4 regions of the Streptomyces sp. NPDC088252 genome follow, and region 4 is predicted to be linked to each of the others. Evidence: riboswitches for the same ligand, from Rfam matches in the RefSeq annotation. Region 4 holds a riboswitch; each other region holds the start of a gene.

What was found. A riboswitch is a leader RNA that binds a small molecule or an ion and turns the genes downstream of it on or off. The one in region 4 is predicted to bind cyclic di-AMP.
Region 1: linked by a shared signal. The riboswitch ahead of ACIOHC_RS28950 (M23 family metallopeptidase) and the one ahead of ACIOHC_RS23015 (NlpC/P60 family protein) in region 4 are both predicted to bind cyclic di-AMP.
Region 2: linked by a shared signal. The riboswitch ahead of ACIOHC_RS12785 (M23 family metallopeptidase) and the one ahead of ACIOHC_RS23015 (NlpC/P60 family protein) in region 4 are both predicted to bind cyclic di-AMP.
Region 3: linked by a shared signal. The riboswitch ahead of ACIOHC_RS36460 (LysM peptidoglycan-binding domain-containing M23 family metallopeptidase) and the one ahead of ACIOHC_RS23015 (NlpC/P60 family protein) in region 4 are both predicted to bind cyclic di-AMP.

Annotation. Positions count from the first base shown of each region.
Region 1 covers NZ_JBIURS010000016.1:157,343-161,549, forward strand. Annotated here, with positions in the region: gene ACIOHC_RS28935 (SPFH domain-containing protein) at 1-51, shown strand, start outside; tRNA gene ACIOHC_RS28940 (tRNA-Met) at 142-215, shown strand; gene ACIOHC_RS28945 (PP2C family protein-serine/threonine phosphatase) at 474-1,634, shown strand; cyclic di-AMP (ydaO/yuaA leader) riboswitch at 1,914-2,066, shown strand; gene ACIOHC_RS28950 (M23 family metallopeptidase) at 2,333-3,379, shown strand; gene ACIOHC_RS28955 (aldo/keto reductase) at 3,545-4,207, shown strand, end outside.
Region 2 covers NZ_JBIURS010000005.1:175,634-179,840, reverse strand. Annotated here, with positions in the region: gene ACIOHC_RS12800 (GNAT family N-acetyltransferase) at 1-369, opposite strand, end outside; gene ACIOHC_RS12795 (HPr family phosphocarrier protein) at 543-824, shown strand; gene ACIOHC_RS12790 (GntR family transcriptional regulator) at 965-1,678, opposite strand; gene ACIOHC_RS12785 (M23 family metallopeptidase) at 1,933-2,733, opposite strand; cyclic di-AMP (ydaO/yuaA leader) riboswitch at 2,746-2,913, opposite strand; gene ACIOHC_RS12780 (pitrilysin family protein) at 3,392-4,207, opposite strand, start outside.
Region 3 covers NZ_JBIURS010000027.1:6,486-10,692, reverse strand. Annotated here, with positions in the region: gene ACIOHC_RS36470 (hypothetical protein) at 1-26, shown strand, start outside; gene ACIOHC_RS36465 (SGNH/GDSL hydrolase family protein) at 311-1,156, opposite strand; gene ACIOHC_RS36460 (LysM peptidoglycan-binding domain-containing M23 family metallopeptidase) at 1,421-2,362, opposite strand; cyclic di-AMP (ydaO/yuaA leader) riboswitch at 2,366-2,526, opposite strand; gene ACIOHC_RS36455 (alpha-galactosidase) at 2,817-4,207, opposite strand, start outside.
Region 4 covers NZ_JBIURS010000011.1:43,752-47,958, forward strand. Annotated here, with positions in the region: gene ACIOHC_RS23010 (hypothetical protein) at 1-188, shown strand, start outside; gene ACIOHC_RS23015 (NlpC/P60 family protein) at 380-1,528, opposite strand; cyclic di-AMP (ydaO/yuaA leader) riboswitch at 1,535-1,700, opposite strand; gene pcrA (DNA helicase PcrA) at 1,958-4,207, shown strand, end outside.

The DNA.
Region 1 (4,207 bases), on a different contig from region 4:
TCACCGGCGGTCGACGGGAAGGCCACTCCCCGTATCACCGAGACGAACTGATCCTTGGGGCCGCGCCGAAGGGGCGGGACGCGGGAGATTCGCCGAGTGGTCATGAGCGCGCCGGACATGCCGTAGAGTTGTATTCACCGACGCGGGGTGGAGCAGCTCGGTAGCTCGCTGGGCTCATAACCCAGAGGTCGCAGGTTCAAATCCTGTCCCCGCTACTGATGATTCGGGCCCGGCACGCTGCATGCGTGCCGGGTCCGAATCATTTCCCCCTGTTGCCGCCGGTCCCTGGGTACCGGTGACCGGTCGTCGGCCCTTCGGCCCTGTGAAGGGGCAGGACGGGCTGTGTGTGAGCCGGGCCACGTGCGTACCCCCATTGGCCGATGAGGAGTCGCCGCGCGCCCTTGGTCCGGTGAGCCTGGGGGTGGGGCGCGGCACCGTCCGCAGCCGAGCGCGTACCGGGCAGGAGACCACAGGTGTGGAAGCGGCTGAAGCGGCGCGGCAGACATGCCAGGGACGGTGTCCGTACCAGGCGGTTCGTCCGCGCGCTGCCCGCCCTGATGATCATCGGTGGGCTGGTGTTCGACTTCCTCACCCCGCCGACCTTCACCGCCATTCCGCTGTTCGTGGCCGCGCCGCTGATCGCCGCGCCGTTCTTCTCGCTGTCCAGCACCATCCTCACGGCCGTCGCCTCGATCCTGGCCATCATCACGCTGCGGCTGCACAGCAACACGTTGCCGCGAGCCGTGCCGTTGATCGAGCTGCTCACCCTGGTCACCGTGTCGGTCCTCGCGGTCGTCATCAACGGGGTCGTGCGGCGCAGCAACGAGCAATTGGCCTCCGCGCGGGTGATCGCGGAGACCGCCATGCGGGCCGTGCTGCCCAAACCGTCCGACCGGATCGGCGGGCTGCATGTGGCGGCGCGGTACGTGGCGGCGCAGGCGGACGAGTTCGTCGGCGGCGACCTGTTCGCCGTGGCGGACACCCCGCACGGGGTGCGGCTGGTGGTCGGGGACGTACGGGGGAAGGGGCTCGACGCCGTGGAGTCGGTGGCGGTGATCATCGGCGCGTTCCGGGAGGCGGCCGAGCAGGAGCGTTCGCTGGAGGGCGTGGCGCAGCGGCTGGAGCGGGCGCTGGCGCGAGAGGGGACGGGGCGGGGCGGGCTGGACGCGGTCGAGGGCTTCACCACCGCCGTACTGGCCGAGATCCCGTCCGGGCTGTCGCGGGTGCGGATCGTCAACCGCGGCCATCCCGAGCCGATCCTGCTGCATCCGGACGGGGCGCTGGACGTTCTGGGGCCATCGGTGCCCGCGCTGCCGCTCGGGATGGATCTGGGGGTGTGGCCCGACCGGGCGGACGAATGGGATCTGCCGGCGGGGACGACCCTGCTCCTCTACACCGATGGCCTCTCCGAAGCGCGGAACGTCGACGGGGTCTTCTACGATCCGGCGGCGCGGCTGCGCGGGCGGATCTTTCCGGGACCCGAGGAACTGCTGTCCGCCCTGACCGACGACGTGCGGCGGCACACGGGCGGCGAGACGACCGACGACATGGCACTGCTCGCGGTCGTACGTCCCGCGGAGGGGCAGCCGCACCGGCGCAGGACGGTGAAGATCGTGGGACTGGACACGATGTGACGGGTGGGGCGGGTGCGTGGTGCGGACCGGGCGGAGCCCGGGGCGCGGCATGCCACCGTCCGTAACCGAAGCGCACCGCTCCGCATAACATTTGACGCAACGTCAGAATCCGGGTAATGGCTGAGGGGCGCTCAACTCATCCGATTCCACCCGGTTATGTCACGTAAAGTCCAGGCCAAGACCGGAACGATCAGTGGGAACAGCTTGGAATCGGGCCCGGGTGTCTATTAACGTTCGATAACGCAGCGCGGTCGTCCCAGCCGTCGTCAGTGGCGGCACCGTGCGCGAGCGCCGAATTCCGCAAGGGAACCGGGGAACCACCTACATGGGGTGAATCGGACACCTGTGTCTCGTGAGAGGCAGAGGCGCCCGTAGGAGACCTTCCTGCTCCGAACCCGTCAGCTAACCCGGTAGGCGAGAAGGAAGGAAAGGAGTGCGCCCAAGTGGCGTCCAACAAGCCTGCCCCCGAGGCCCCCGCGCGGTTCACCTCCGACTTCGCCCCGGGTGCCGACTTCGGCTCCGGTTCTGACTACGGCCTCGGGTACGGCCCCGGTTTCGCTTCCGACGCCGGTTACGCAACCGCCGGGACGGGAACGGCGTTCGGCGCCAGCTACGGCACCGAGCCGGGAACGGCGTTCGGCACCGGCTACGGCACCGAGCCGGGCAGCGACTTCACCGGTGAGTTCGGGTCCGGTGAGTTGCACGGGCCCGGCGACTCGGCAGAGCTCCGCAGGGGATTTCGCGCCGACGGCGGCGGTGAGCCCGAACGAAGCCGGGAGGAGTGGAACCCCACCGAGGAGTCCGTCCGCCCCGTGCGCGGCAAGCACCGCGTCGCCAAGCAGCGCAACGGACTTGCCCGTAGCTCCACCGTGCTCGGGGTCGGCGTCATCGCGGCGGTCGGCGCGGGCGGCATGGCCACCGCGCAGAGCAAGCCGGCGGTCTCCATCTCGCTTCCCGATTCCATCGCGGACAACCTGCCCGACGCCAAGTCCCTTCCCGGCGTGGGTTCCCTGTTCTCCGGCGAGTCCGAAGCCGACAAGGCCGAGGCCGTCGCCGCGTCCGCTCCGCTCACCACCGCCGGCATCACCACCGCCGAGGCCCAGCGGGGCACGACGGACGCGGGCGAGGCGCTCCGTGCCCGTATCCTCCAGCAGGCCGAGCAGCAGCAGGACGCCGCCGACGCCGAGGCCAGGGCCGCCGAGGAGAAGGCGGCTGCGGAGAAGGCCGCCGCCGAGGCCAAGAAGCAGCAGGACGCGGCCGAGGCCAAGGTCGCCGCCGAGAAGAAGAAGGCGGCGGAAGAGGCCAAGAAGAAGGCGGAGGCCCTGCGGCTCGCCAAGCTCGCCGCGAGCTACGCCATCCCGACCACCTCGTACACGATCACCTCGACCTTCGGCGAGGCCGGCTCGATGTGGTCCTCCGGCTACCACACCGGCCTCGACTTCGCGGCGCCGACGGGTACCCCGATCAAGGCCATACACAGCGGCACGATCAAGTCGGCCGGCTGGTCCGGTTCATACGGCTACCGCACGGTGCTGGAGCTCGAAGACGGTACGGAGCTGTGGTTCTGCCACCAGTCCTCGATCGGTGTCAGTGTCGGCCAGAAGGTCACGACCGGTGACACCATCGGCCGGGTCGGCGCGACCGGCAACGTCACGGGCCCGCACCTCCATCTGGAGGTCCACACCCCGGCCGGTACGGGCATCGACCCGATGGCCTGGCTGCGCGGCAAGGGCCTCAACCCCTGATCGGCCGGCCGCCTCGCGGCCCACATGACCCGAGCCGGTTCGCCGGCCGCTGAACCCCGGCAGCCCTGACGCTCCCCCCGACGTCAGGGCTGCCGGTCGGATACGGGCCTGCCCGAAGGGCCGGCTGCCGGAATAGCGGACCCGCCGGTATCCGTTGATCCACACATGACTTCTCTTCGTAAGCTGGGCCCTTCCGATCTTCAGGTCTTCCCGCTCGCCCTCGGCGGCAACGTCTTCGGCTGGACGGCCGACGAGGCGCAGTCGTTCGCCGTGCTGGACGCCTACGCCGCGGCGGGCGGCAACTTCATCGACACCGCCGACGCATACTCGGCCTGGATCCCGGGCAATGAGGGCGGCGAGTCGGAGACCGTCATCGGGAAGTGGCTCGCGGCACGCGCCAACCGGTCGGAGATCGTCGTCGCGACGAAGGTCGGCGCCCATCCCTCGTACAAGGGGCTCGCCGCCACGAACATCAAGGCCGCGGCGGAGGAGTCGCTCCGTCGGCTCGGCACCGACCACATCGACCTCTACTACACGCACTTCGACGACGAGACCGTCCCGGTCGAGGAGATCATCAGCGCCCTCGACGAGCTGGTGAAGGAGGGCAAGGTCCGGGAGATCGCCGCCTCCAACATCAGCCCCGAGCGGCTCCAGGCGTCCCTGGACTTCTCGGAGCGCGAGGGGCTGGCCCGTTACGTGGCCCTGCAGCCGCACTACAACCTGGTCTCCCGCGACACGTACGAGGGCGAACTCCAGGAGACGGCCGCTCGGGCCGGGCTCGCCGCCGTCCCGTACTTCGCCCTGGCCTCCGGGTTCCTCACCGGCAAG
Region 2 (4,207 bases), on a different contig from region 4:
GTCCTGGACGAGGAAGGCGACCTCGGCCTCGTCGGCGGGCGCGGAGGCGGGCCTGCCCCGCGCGTCGATCCGGTCGTAGCGGACGGTCGCGATGAACTCACCGCCGACCGTGACCGCGAGGCCCACCCGGTCGACGTAGTCGTGATGGGTGAAGCGGTGCACATCACGGTCGGACAGCCGCGGGTACGGAGCGAAGAAGCGGTAGTACTTCGACTCGTCGGAGACCTGCTCGTAGAAGCTGACCAGCCGTTCGGCGTCGTCCGTGGTGATGGGCCTGATCCGCGCGGTTCCCCCGTCCCGGAGGACGACGTCCGCTTCCCAGTGGTCGGGATACGCGTGCTGCGGACTCTGCTCCGGCGAGGGCTGCATGGGCCAAGACTACGGCTCCGTCAGCGGTCGCGTAGGGCCTGGGGCCGGGGCAGTCTGAGGGGGCCGATCGGCGGTACAGCACAGGTTCTGGGCGTGCCGCGGTTCGGCCTGAGCATCGCGCACCACATGAGAGACTGGTCTAGACAACCATTGGATTCCTGAAGGGCAGAACCATGGCTGAGCGCCGCGTCAACGTCGGTTGGGCCGAGGGCCTGCACGCCCGTCCCGCTTCCATCTTCGTCCGTGCCGCCACGGCTTCCGGCGTCCCCGTGACGATCTCCAAGGCCGATGGCAACCCGGTGAACGCCGCCTCCATGCTCGCGGTGCTCGGTCTCGGCGCGCACGGCGGCGAGGAGATCGTGCTGGCATCCGAGGCCGACGACTCCGAAGCCGCCCTGGACCGCCTGGCGAAGCTGGTCGCCGAAGGTCTCGACGAGCTTCCGGAGACCGTCTGAACCATTTCCTGCAAGAGAGCCGCGGCACCCTTATTCGGGACCGCGGCTCCATGCATTTCCGAGCAGGGACGATCGAAGGAAATTCGGGCAACCTAAACAGACCCGAACGGAATTACCACCCTTTGTATACGGCACGATTATTAATTCCGAACACCTGAAGTGTTTACGGAGTGTTGCGAAGCCCTCACCCGGTCGGCGCGGGAGGCGGCCGACTGACGGCCCGGCCGGTCGGCGCCGCGCAGCCGGTGCACGGTCGTGGCCCGCTCGGCGTGCTGGGTGGCCAGCACCCTCGCCCGTTCCGCGTCGCCGCGCGCCACCGCGTCCACGATGGCTCCGTGCTCCGCCCAGGAATCCACCGGGCGGACCGGCTGGTCGACCACGTACATCCAGGCGATCTTGTGCCGCAACTGGGTGAGCGTCGCGATCAGGCTGGAACTGCCCGAAGCCTGCGCCAACGTCTCGTGGAACCAGCCGCCCAGTGAACGCAGATCCTCTCCCTCACCCCGCCTGGCCCGCTCCTGACCGAGCCTGACCAGACCGCGCAGCACCTTGAGATGCGCCTCGGTGCGGCGCTGCGCGGCGCGCGCGGCACCCAGCGGTTCCAGCAGCGCCCGGACCTCCAGAAGGTCGGCGGCCTCCTGCTCGGTGGGCTCGGCGACACAGGCTCCCGCGTGCCGACGGGTGACCACGAACCCCTCGGACTCCAGGGTGCGCAGCGCTTCCCGTACCGGGACACGGGACACCCCGTAACGGCGCGCCAGCAACTCCTCGGTGAGCCGGCTGCCGCGTTCGAAGACGCCGGAGACGATGTCGTCACGGATTGCCGTGCATACCGAATGCGCCGGAATGCGCATGTCCGAACCTCCGTCTTAATCCCCGCGAAACGCGGCCGACCGACGCCTGTTCTGCGACTCTATTGCAATGCGGCCACATTTCCGATGCCAGATGGAAATTCATGAATATCTTTTGGTCGCGCGGGGCCGGCCCGGCGGGCAGCACCATGGGCGGTTCGGGTGTCGGGCGCGGGTGTCGGGCGCGGGTGTCGGGCGCTTCGAAGGCCCCGGCGTGACGCCGGGGCCTTCGAAGGGGTGTTGCGCACGAGCGCCGGTCAGACGTCGACTCCGTGGGCGCGCAGGTACGCGACCGGGTCCATGTCGGAGCCGTACGAGGGCGTGGTCCGGGCCTCGAAGTGCAGGTGCGGCCCGGTGGAGTTGCCGGTCGAGCCGGAGAGGCCGATCCGCTGACCGGCGCCGACGCTCTGGCCGACGGAGACGCCGATCGAGGAGAGGTGGCCGTACTGCGTGTACGTACCGTCCGTCATGCGGAGGACGATGTTGTTGCCGTACGCGCCGCCCCAGCCGGCCTCGACGACCGTTCCTGCGCCGACGGCGACGACGGTGCTGCCGGACGCGGCATGGAAGTCGATGCCCGAGTGGCTGCCGGAGGACCAGAGCGAGCCGCTGGACTTGTAGCCGGTGGTGACGTACGAGCCGGCGACCGGCAGCTGGAAGGAGCCCAGACGGGTGCGCTCGGCGGACCGGGCGGCACGCGCCTTCTCGGCACGCGCCTCGGCCACGCGCTCAGCCCTGGCCTTCGCCTCCGCCGCCTTCTTCTCGGCCTCGGCCTTGCGCCGGGCCTCCGCCTTCGCCTCCGCCGCGACATCGGCCTGGTGCTTCTGCGCGTCGGCCTGGGCGGCGATCTGATCGGCGAGTGCGCCCTCGATGGCGATGATCTGGTTCAGACCGGTCTCACTGACGGAGGGGGTCCCGGTGTCCGCGGCGAGGGCCGGGGACGCCATGCCACCGATGACTCCGGTGGTCGCCAGAGCCGCGGCGCCGGCGATCTTCGCGCTCCCGCGGGTCAGTCGGCTCGGGGCACGACGCTTCCCGGCGGCACGGGTGAAAGCCATGTGGTGGCTGATCCTTTCCTTCCTTCTCGCCTACCGGGTTAGCTGACGGGTTCGGAGCAGGAAGGTCTCCTACGGACGCCCCGGCCTCACCGAGGATCAGGCATCCGATTCACCCCAGGGACTGCGTGGGTCCCCGGCTCCCCAGGCTCGCGCCTGACGGGGACTCGGCGATGACTGCCCGGTATGTCACGGTTGCGGCATACGAGTGGCGGACAGCCCGGCCGACGCTAAGCGGGGTCGCTTTCATTCACCAAACGGACAGGCCGTTTTGTAGCGCATCCCACAGGGCAGACAGGCAACCTCCCCCCAGAACGGACAAAAGGGAGACCCTGGCGAGACGCGACGCACAGGACCTCCCTCTTGTCCCGGTATGCACACCCATGGGCGCTTGTCCCGGTATGCACACCCATGGCGAATCGTGGATCTACCGGGGCGACCGGCACTCAGCCGGTGCGACCTGCTCCTACGGATGCTCCGCCGGGGCGACCCGTGCAAGGCCGGGAGCTCCGCCGGGCCGACCCGCGCGTGGCCGAGGGCTCCGCCGGTGTCCGATCGAACGTGACAGTCGCGCAGCGATCTGTGACACGCGACCGGGCAGCCGGCGCCCGCACCCGCGCCGGGTCGGCCGTCCGGCATCCGCGACGGCGTACGACGACCGTCAGCCGGCGACCACCGACACCTCTCCGATGCCCAGGGCGCGGACCGGCTCCTCGATCTGCGCAGCGTCACCGACGAGGACCGTGACCAGGCGGTCGCCCGGGAAGGCGTTGACCACCGCTGCGGTCGCCTCGACCGTTCCGGTCTCCGCGAGCCGGGCGTACAGCTGTGCCTGGTAGTCGTCCGGGAGGTGCTGCTCGACCTGGTCGGCGAGAGTGCCCGCGACGGAGGCCGCCGTCTCGAACTTCAGCGGTGCGACACCCACGAGGTTCTGTACGGCCGTCTCGCGCTCCTCATCGGTCAGCCCCTCGGCCGCCAGGGTCCGCAGGACCGTCCACAGGTCCTCCAGCGCCGGTCCGGTGGACTCCGTGTCCACCGATCCGCTGATGGCGAGCATCGCGGCACCTGTCGCCCCCGAGGCGGAGTCCGGGGCCGACGACCGCAGCACCTGGGCGAAGGCCCGCACGCCGTAGGTGTAGCCCTTCTCCTCGCGCAGCACACGGTCCAGCCGGGAGGTGAGCGTGCCACCCAGGCAGTACGTGCCCAGCACCTGGGCAGGCCACACGCTGTCGTGCCGGTCGGCGCCGATCCGGCCGATCAGCAGCTGCGTCTGCACCGCGCCGGGACGGTCGACGATCACCACTCGGCCGGTGTCGTCCGCGGTGATCGGCGGGACCGGACGGGGCTCGGCGGCGTCGCCCGACCAGTCACCGAGGGTGTCGGTGAGCAGCGCGTCGAGGTCGATGCCGGTGAGGTCACCGACGACCACGGCGGTCGCCGTGGACGGCCTGACGTGGGTGTCGAAGAAGGCACGCAC
Region 3 (4,207 bases), on a different contig from region 4:
AACCGCGTCGACACCCTCGTGGCTGACACCCAGCGCTGAGTAGCCGGAGCCAGCCCGCCAAGATCGACCCGTGGAGGGTTTCTGGCGTATCCGGGTCATGCCCCTACCAGGCGTCGCACGACAGACCGCGCTTCGACGAGACGGCCTGGTGCTGCGGCCGGGAAGGTGTGCCGGGAAGCTCGCGGCGTCCGGTGCGGTGCGTCGCAAGGCGCGAGGATCGCCCTCGTGCCGGACACACTCGCGTGATGCGACAACGCGGGGTGGTGCCGTGCCGGACGCCGCGAGCCGGTGAACCCTCCCGGCCACAGCACTAGAGCGGCAGGAGGTCCGGCCGCTTCGCCTCGACGTGGTCGCCGGAGGACTCGCCCCGCAGCCGACGGCCGATCCACGGCACCAGGTACTCGCGTGCCCAGTGGATGTCGTCGCGCCGGACTTCGAGCGTGCCGCGCTGTGCCTGCGGGGGCCATTCCTGGTCGGGGTCGGCCGGCACGTCGAGGCCGAGGACCTGGGCGGCCCGCAGCGCGACCCTGGTGTGTCCCTCGGGCGACAGATGGAGCCGGTCGTCGTCCCAGGCGCGCCTGTCCTGAACGGACCGCAGCGACCACAGGTCGAGGACCGGGCAGTCGTAACGGTCGGCGATGGACCGCACATGGGCGGTGTAGGTGGCGATCTTGCCACGCAGATGGCGCAGCACGGGAACGCCACGGGTGTCGAAGCCGGTGGTGACCAGGACGGTGCCGACCGATCCGGTCAGCTCCGCGACCGCACGCTCGAAGCGCTCGGCGACGTCGTCGGGGTCGGTGCCGGGCCTGATGATGTCGTTGCCGCCCGCGCAGAAGCTGACCAGGTCGGGTGCGAGCTCCTTGGCGCGCGGCACCTGCTCCTCGACGATCTGGTCCAGGAGTCGTCCGCGTACGGCGAGATTGGCGTACCTGAAATTCCCGTGCGCGGAGCCTTCGGTGTCCGTCGCCGTACCGGGGTCCGGGAGCTGGTCCGCGAGAAGCACCGCGAACCGGTCCGCCCAGCCGACAAAGGTTCCGTCCGGGCCGGGGTCGCCGACCCCCTCGGTGAAGCTGTCGCCAATCGCCGCGTACGACCCGATGACACCATGTCGGTTGATGACGCCACGTTGATTATTTCTCGAATCGTCTGCCACAAACGCTTATCCTGCACCGCCGAATGTGACCTACGCGACCGTAATAAGGGGTTGACGGGTGGTGAGATAGGCCACCCGGTCAGGTTTTGGTAAAGGGGGAATAAGCAGAAGGGGCGGTGCGCTGCCGCGCACCGCCCCTTCTGTGCGGCTCGGGTCACCCCCAGGGCCTGTCGTCCGGATCACGCCGGGCTCGCGTGCCCGGCACGCCGATCCGGCCCGATCCGGACGAAGGACGCCGGTTGTTCAACTGCCCGGCTGTTCGGCTCAGACGTAGATGCCGTGCGAAGCCAGGAAGGCGATCGGGTCGATGTCCGAACCGTACGCCGGGCCCGTGCGGACCTCGAAGTGCAGGTGCGGTCCGGTGGCGTTGCCGGTGGCGCCGGAGAGCCCGATCTGCTGACCGGTGCTCACGGACTGGCCCGCCGAGACGGAGATCGAGGACAGGTGACCGTACTGCGAGTAGTGGCCGTCGGCGTGCTTGATGACGACCTGGTTGCCGTACGCGCCACCCCAGCCGGCGGTGACGACGGTGCCGGAGGTGATGGCCTTCACGCTGGTGCCGGTGAAGACGGGGAAGTCGATCCCGGTGTGGCTGCCGCTGGACCAGTTGGAGCCGGAGGCGCGGTAACCGGTGGTGTGGTTGCCGGGAACCGGGTGGGCGTAGCCGGAGCCGCTGCTCTGGGCGGCCGGGGCGGAGGTCTTGGACTCCTTGGCCGGGGCGGACTTGGCCGGGGCGGACTTCTCCACGACCGACGAGGGAACCGAGAGGGCCTTCGAGGGGAGGGCCGATCCCGCGCCGGCGCCGGTGGCCGCGTCGTCGGCCGACGCCTTGCCGCCGAGCGTCAGCTTCATGCCCGGGAAGATCAGACCGGGGTCGTTGCCGACGACCTCGCGGTTGTCCTGGTACAGCTTCTGCCAGCCGCCCTCGATCTTGTGCTCGGCGGCGATCTTCGACAGGTAGTCGCCGGAGACGACGGAGTAGGTCGTGGTGGCGGCCTGCTGCTGCGCGACCGGCTGGGCCGGGGCGGCATGCGCGGCGATGGAGGCGGACTGCGCGGCGGCGGCCGGGGCGGCCTGTTCCGCGGCGTGGGCACCGGTGGCGCCGAGCAGCGGCAGCGCGATGACGGCGCCACCGGCGCCTGCGGCGGCGACACCACGGGCGATGACGCTGGACTTCGTACGACGATGCTTACCCGATATGGGCATGGGGTGTTTCCTCTCCGGCGCCTACGAGGTGAGCTGTCGGGTTCGGGCTGGAGATGCCCGGCCGCGCCGAGCGCGACTTCACCCCGAGCCGGCCGGATTTCTCCGATCGGCGGCCTACCTGGTTCCCCCGCTCCTGCCACACGATGAGTGGGTGCGAATTCCGGACGGCGGCAGGATTAGGCGGTCCGACCGGATTGACGGCGACCGTAAGCGAGTCGGGACGGCGAGAACAAGCCACCGGTTCCGCACCGGAATCCGCGCCGAGAATTCGACGCGGAATTCCGGTCACACTCCGTGGATCGAGGATCTTGAATTTCCGCGCCGCGCACGGAATACCCGACCACCCCGCCAGCACACACCGTCACGGATATGATCCCGCTCACGAGAGGGCGACCATCCACCCGACAAACAGTGCGAGTTCGGGGTGAATCTACGCATTACGGACACATCACGTTCATCGCTCGCGCCGCAGCCTCAGTACCCCCGCGTCGAGATCCCCCTGAAGCCCGGTGTGCAGCCCCTGGTGCAGCAGCACCGAGCCGTGGTGCACCGCCCCGGTGTCCAGGCAGGTGTACATCGCCGCGGGGTCGAGCCCGCGCAGCCTGAGGGCCGGGGGCCGCTCCCCGTACCTCTGCGCCTCCAGCCACATCAGGACCACGCTCTCCTCCCCGTGGACGTACTGGAGCGCACTGAGTCCGCCCCGCGGGGCGCGCAGCCGGTACAGGGAGCCGTGCTGCACCACCGGCCGGATCTCCTTGTAGAGGCCCACCCAGTCCCGCGCCTCGGCGAGTTCGCCCTCACTCCATTCGGTGAGGTCCCCGCCGACCCCGAGCACACCGGCCATCGCGCTCACGAAGCGGAAGCGCAGCGAGCTGACCCGGTCGTTGAGCTGGACGTTCGGACTGTCGGTGACCCAGGCGGCCATCACCCGGGCCGGATGGATCTGACCGAAGCCCTCCTGGATGGCGAGGCGGTCGAGCGGGTCGGTGTTGTCGGAGGTCCACACCTGGTCCGTGCGGGACAGAATCCCCAGATCGATCCGGCCGCCGCCGCCCGAGCAGGACTCGAAGGCGACCGAGGGGTGCGCGGCCCGGAGTCGGTCGATCAGCGCGTAGAGGGCGTGCACATGCTCGACCCAGAGCTTCTGCGGATACTCCTCGCCGGGCCAGCCCGCATCGGTGAAGGAGCGGTTGAAGTCCCATTTCACATAGTCCACGGGCGCGCTGGAGAGCAACGTGTCCAATTGCTCGTAGAGATGGTCCCGCACATCGGTGCGGGCCAGATTGAGCACCAGCTGATTACGGAACTCGGTACGCGTCCGGCCGGGGAAGTGCTGCACCCAGTCCGGGTGTGCGCGATAGAGATCGCTGTCGGCATTGACCATTTCCGGCTCGACCCAGATGCCGAACTGCATTCCGAGACCGTGCACTTCGTCGGCGAGCGGCTTCAGCCCGCCGGGGAAGCGGGCCGGATTCGGCGTCCAGTCCCCGAGCCCCGCCCGGTCACTGGTGCGACGGCCGAACCACGCGTCGTCCACGACGAACAGTTCGACACCCATCGCGGCGGCCCGCTCGGCGAGGGCGCGCTGCTGCTCCTGCGAGATGTCGAAGCCGGTCGCCTCCCAGGAGTTGTAGAGCACCGGCCGCAGACTCTCGGCGTCCGGGATCACATGGGCCAACTGCCAGGTGTGCCAGGCCCGGCTCGCCCCGCCGAACCCCTCCGCGCTCCACAGCCCGGCGAAGACGGGTGTGACGTAGGACTCCCCCGGTCCGAGCAGCAGCAGCCCGGAGTCGTCGTAGCCCGCGCCGCCGGTGATCTGCACGAGCCCGTCGGGGAGCCGCTGTA
Region 4 (4,207 bases):
TCGGGCTCAACGAGGCCGATGGCCACCACGTGAACAACATCAAAATCGGGGTCAAGCTGCTGCTCCTGGTCGTCATCCTCGCGCTCGTCTACGTCAAGCGGGACGAGGAGAAGGTCGACAAGGGAGCCTTCGCGGCGGTGGGCGGGCTGACGCTCGCCAACATCTTCATCGCCACGCTCTGGACCTGAGGGTCCGAGGGCCCGGGGACCGCGGCCCGGCGTTCGGCGGCCGGGAGCCGCGGTCCGGGCCCCGAGTCCTGAGCTCCGAGTGTCGCGGTCCGAGGTCTGCGGATCGCGACCAGCGCGGCGCCGGGCCGGGGCCCGGCCGGTCGGCGCGTGGACCGGCCCACGCGCCGACCGCGGGGGAGCGAGGAGCGGGCCTAGGCCGGCCGCACGCTGCCGTGGATCGGCATGTAGTAGATCGACTCCTCGCGCACGTTCGCGCCCGGCTTCGGCGCGTGGATCATCATTCCGTCGCCCTTGTAGATGCCGACGTGGCTGATGTCGTCGTAGAAGAAGACGAGGTCGCCCGGACGCAGATCCGCCGTGGCGACCTCGGTGCCGATCTTCACCTGGTCCCAGGTGGTGCGCGGGATGTCGACTCCCGCGGCCTTCCACGCGGCCTGGGTGAGTCCGGAGCAGTCGTACGAGGACGGGCCCGTCGCACCCCAGACGTACGGCTTGCCCAGCTGGGCCCTGGCGAAGGCGAGGACCTTCTCCGCCTTGGTGGTGGCGCTGCTGTCCGAGCCGGTCCCGGCTCCCGCCCCCGCACCGCTGCCGGATCCCGCCGCCTTGGCGGCCTCCTCGGCCTTGCGGTCCGCCTCCGCCTCGGCGGCGGCCTGCTGCCGCGCCAGTTCCTCCGCCTTGCGCTCGGCCTCCGCCTCCTTCTTCCGCTCCAACGCCGCGAGCCGCGCCTTCTCCTCGGCGGTCAGCTTCGACAGCATCGTCTGCGCCTCGCCCAGCTTCTGCTGGACGTTCTGCTTGCTGGTGCGCAGCGTGGCCTGCGTCGTGGTCAGCGCCTCCAGGCCGCGCACCGCTTCGGCGCGCTTCTTCGAGGCCTTCGTCTGCTGGGCGCGGAAGTCCGTGACCGCCTTCTGCTGCTGAGCGGTCATCCGGTTCATCAGCTGGCTCTGGTCGAAGTACGACTGCGGGTCGTCGGCCAGGAAGAAGGTGGCGCTCGGCGTGAGGGACCCGGTGCGGTACTGCGCGGCCGCGTAGGCGCCGAGCGTCCTGCGGGCTTCGTTGAGTTCGTCGGCGCGCTTCGCCACGTCGTCCAGGAGGGCGTCCACCTTGGTGCGCTGGGCGGCGGAGGCCTCCTTCGCCTGGTTGTACCGCTGGGTCGCGGTGCCCGCCTGCCGGTAGAGGTCGTCGACCTTCTTCTGGACGTCCTCGATGCTGGGCTTCGGAGCGGGGGCCGCCGTGGCGCTCTGCGTGGAGAGCAGGGTCACGGACGCCAGCGCGGCCGTCGTGAGGCCGACGGCCGGTGCGGTGGTGCGCATCCGGGTGCGCGGTTTGCGATGCGATGCCAAGACGGCATCTCCTTCCGTGGACCGCCTACCGGGTCAGCTGTCGGGTTCGGGCGGAACGGAAGGCTGCCCTACGGTCCGAGTGGGGGATAAGGACCGATTCACCCCGGTGACGCGTATGGGTCCCCGGCTCCGGACGTCCGTGAGGGCAGCCCGGATTCGGCGCGGGGGCCTGCTCGGCGTGGTTCGCCTCAGGGGGTACGGGCCACCCGGTCGAGCACGGTAGCCAACCCGTGGTGCCGCTGTGAAGGTCGATGTTCGATATGCCCGATACGTTTTCGTGACCTTTGCGGGGCGAGGGTGGCGAGCGTGGTCGCGGCCCGGAATTCCACACGGGGCGTGGATGTCCACTCTCTTTGCGTGCCCGGTGGCCGGGTGCGGTTCGCCGAGCGGCAGTCACGTGTCGGTGCGGCGGCCTAGACTCGACAAGCGATGAGCAGCCTCTTTGACGACAGCTTCCTGGCCGGCCTCCAGCACTCGGAGGAAGAGCCCCCGCCGCCCCCCGAGGACTCCGCACCCGAAGCGGTGCCGGAGGACCTCTTCGCGGGCGTCTTCGACGGGCCCTCGCCGCCCAGGGACGCGTACTACCGTGACGGCGCGCACCGCCCCGTCATCGACTCCGCGGCGCTCCTCGACGGGCTGAACACCGAACAGCGCGCCGCGGTGGTCCACGCCGGCTCCCCCCTGCTCATCGTCGCCGGGGCGGGCTCCGGCAAGACCCGGGTGCTGACCCACCGGATCGCCCACCTCCTCGCCGAGCGCGGGGTGCATCCCGGCCAGATCCTGGCGATCACCTTCACCAACAAGGCCGCGGGCGAGATGAAGGAGCGCGTCGAACAGCTCGTCGGACCGCGCGCCAACGCCATGTGGGTCATGACCTTCCACAGCGCGTGCGTACGCATCCTGCGCCGCGAGTCGAAGAAGCTCGGCTTCACCTCGTCGTTCTCGATCTACGACGCCGCCGACTCCAAGCGGCTGATGGCCCTGGTCTGCCGTGATCTCGACCTCGACCCGAAGCGCTTCCCGCCGAAGTCGTTCACGGCCAAGGTCTCCAACCTGAAGAACGAACTGATCGACGAGGAGACCTTCGCCGGCCAGGCCGCGGACGGTTTCGAGAAGACCCTCGCCCAGGCCTACGCGATGTACCAGTCACGGCTGCGCGAGGCCAACGCGCTGGACTTCGACGACATCATCATGACGACGGTCCACCTGCTGCAGGCGTTCCCCGACGTCGCCGAGCACTACCGCCGCCGCTTCCGGCACGTCCTGGTCGACGAGTACCAGGACACCAACCACGCCCAGTACACCCTCGTACGCGAACTGGTCGGCCCGGCCGGCGAGCGCGACGCCCCCGCCGAGCTGTGCGTCGTCGGTGACGCGGACCAGTCGATCTACGCGTTCCGCGGCGCGACCATCCGCAACATCCTCCAGTTCGAGGAGGACTACCCGAACGCGACGACGATCCTGCTGGAGCAGAACTACCGCTCCACGCAGACGATCCTGTCCGCCGCCAACGCGGTCATCGAGCGCAACGAGAGCCGCCGCCCCAAGAACCTCTGGACGAACGCCGGCACGGGCGCCCGGATCACCGGCTACGTCGCCGACACCGAGCACGACGAGGCCCAGTTCGTCGCCGACGAGATCGACCGGCTGACCGACGCGGGCGACGCCAAGGCCGGCGACGTCGCGATCTTCTACCGTACGAACGCGCAGTCCCGGGTCTTCGAAGAGATCTTCATCCGCGTCGGCCTGCCCTACAAGGTCGTCGGCGGCGTGCGCTTCTACGAGCGCAAGGAGGTCCGGGACGTCCTGGCCTACCTCCGGGTTCTCGCCAACCCCGAGGACACCGTCCCGCTGCGCCGCATCCTCAATGTGCCCAAGCGCGGCATCGGCGACCGCGCCGAGGCGATGATCGACGCGCTGTCCCTGCGCGAGAAGATCACCTTCCCGCAGGCGCTGCGCCGGGTCGACGAGGCGTACGGCATGGCGGCCCGGTCGGCCAACGCCGTCAAGCGGTTCAACACGCTGATGGAGGAGCTGCGCACGATCGTCGAGTCCGGCGCGGGCCCGGCGGTGGTCCTGGAGGCCGTCCTGGAGCGGACCGGTTACCTCGCCGAGCTGCAGGCGTCCACCGACCCGCAGGACGAGACCCGGATCGAGAACCTCCAGGAACTCGCCGCCGTCGCCCTCGAATTCGAGCAGGAGCGCGGCGAGGCCGGCGAGGAAGGCGCGGGCACGCTCGCCGAGTTCCTGGAGCGGGTCGCGCTCGTCGCGGACTCCGACCAGATCCCCGACGAGGACGAGGACGGCTCCGGCGTCATCACGCTGATGACGCTGCACACCGCCAAGGGCCTCGAATTCCCGGTGGTCTTCCTGACGGGCATGGAGGACGGCGTCTTCCCGCACATGCGCGCGCTCGGCCAGGTCAAGGAGCTGGAGGAGGAGCGGCGGCTCGCGTACGTCGGCATCACCCGTGCCCGCGAGCGGCTCTACCTGACCCGGGCGGCGATGCGCAGTGCCTGGGGTCAGCCCTCGTACAACCCGCCGTCCCGGTTCCTGGAGGAGATCCCGGACCAGCACCTGGAGTGGAAGCGGACCGGTCCGATGGCGGCCCCGGCCGGGCCGACGTCGGGGATCACCTCGTCGCTGTCCTCGTCGCGTTCGCGGTCCGGCCCCTCGGGC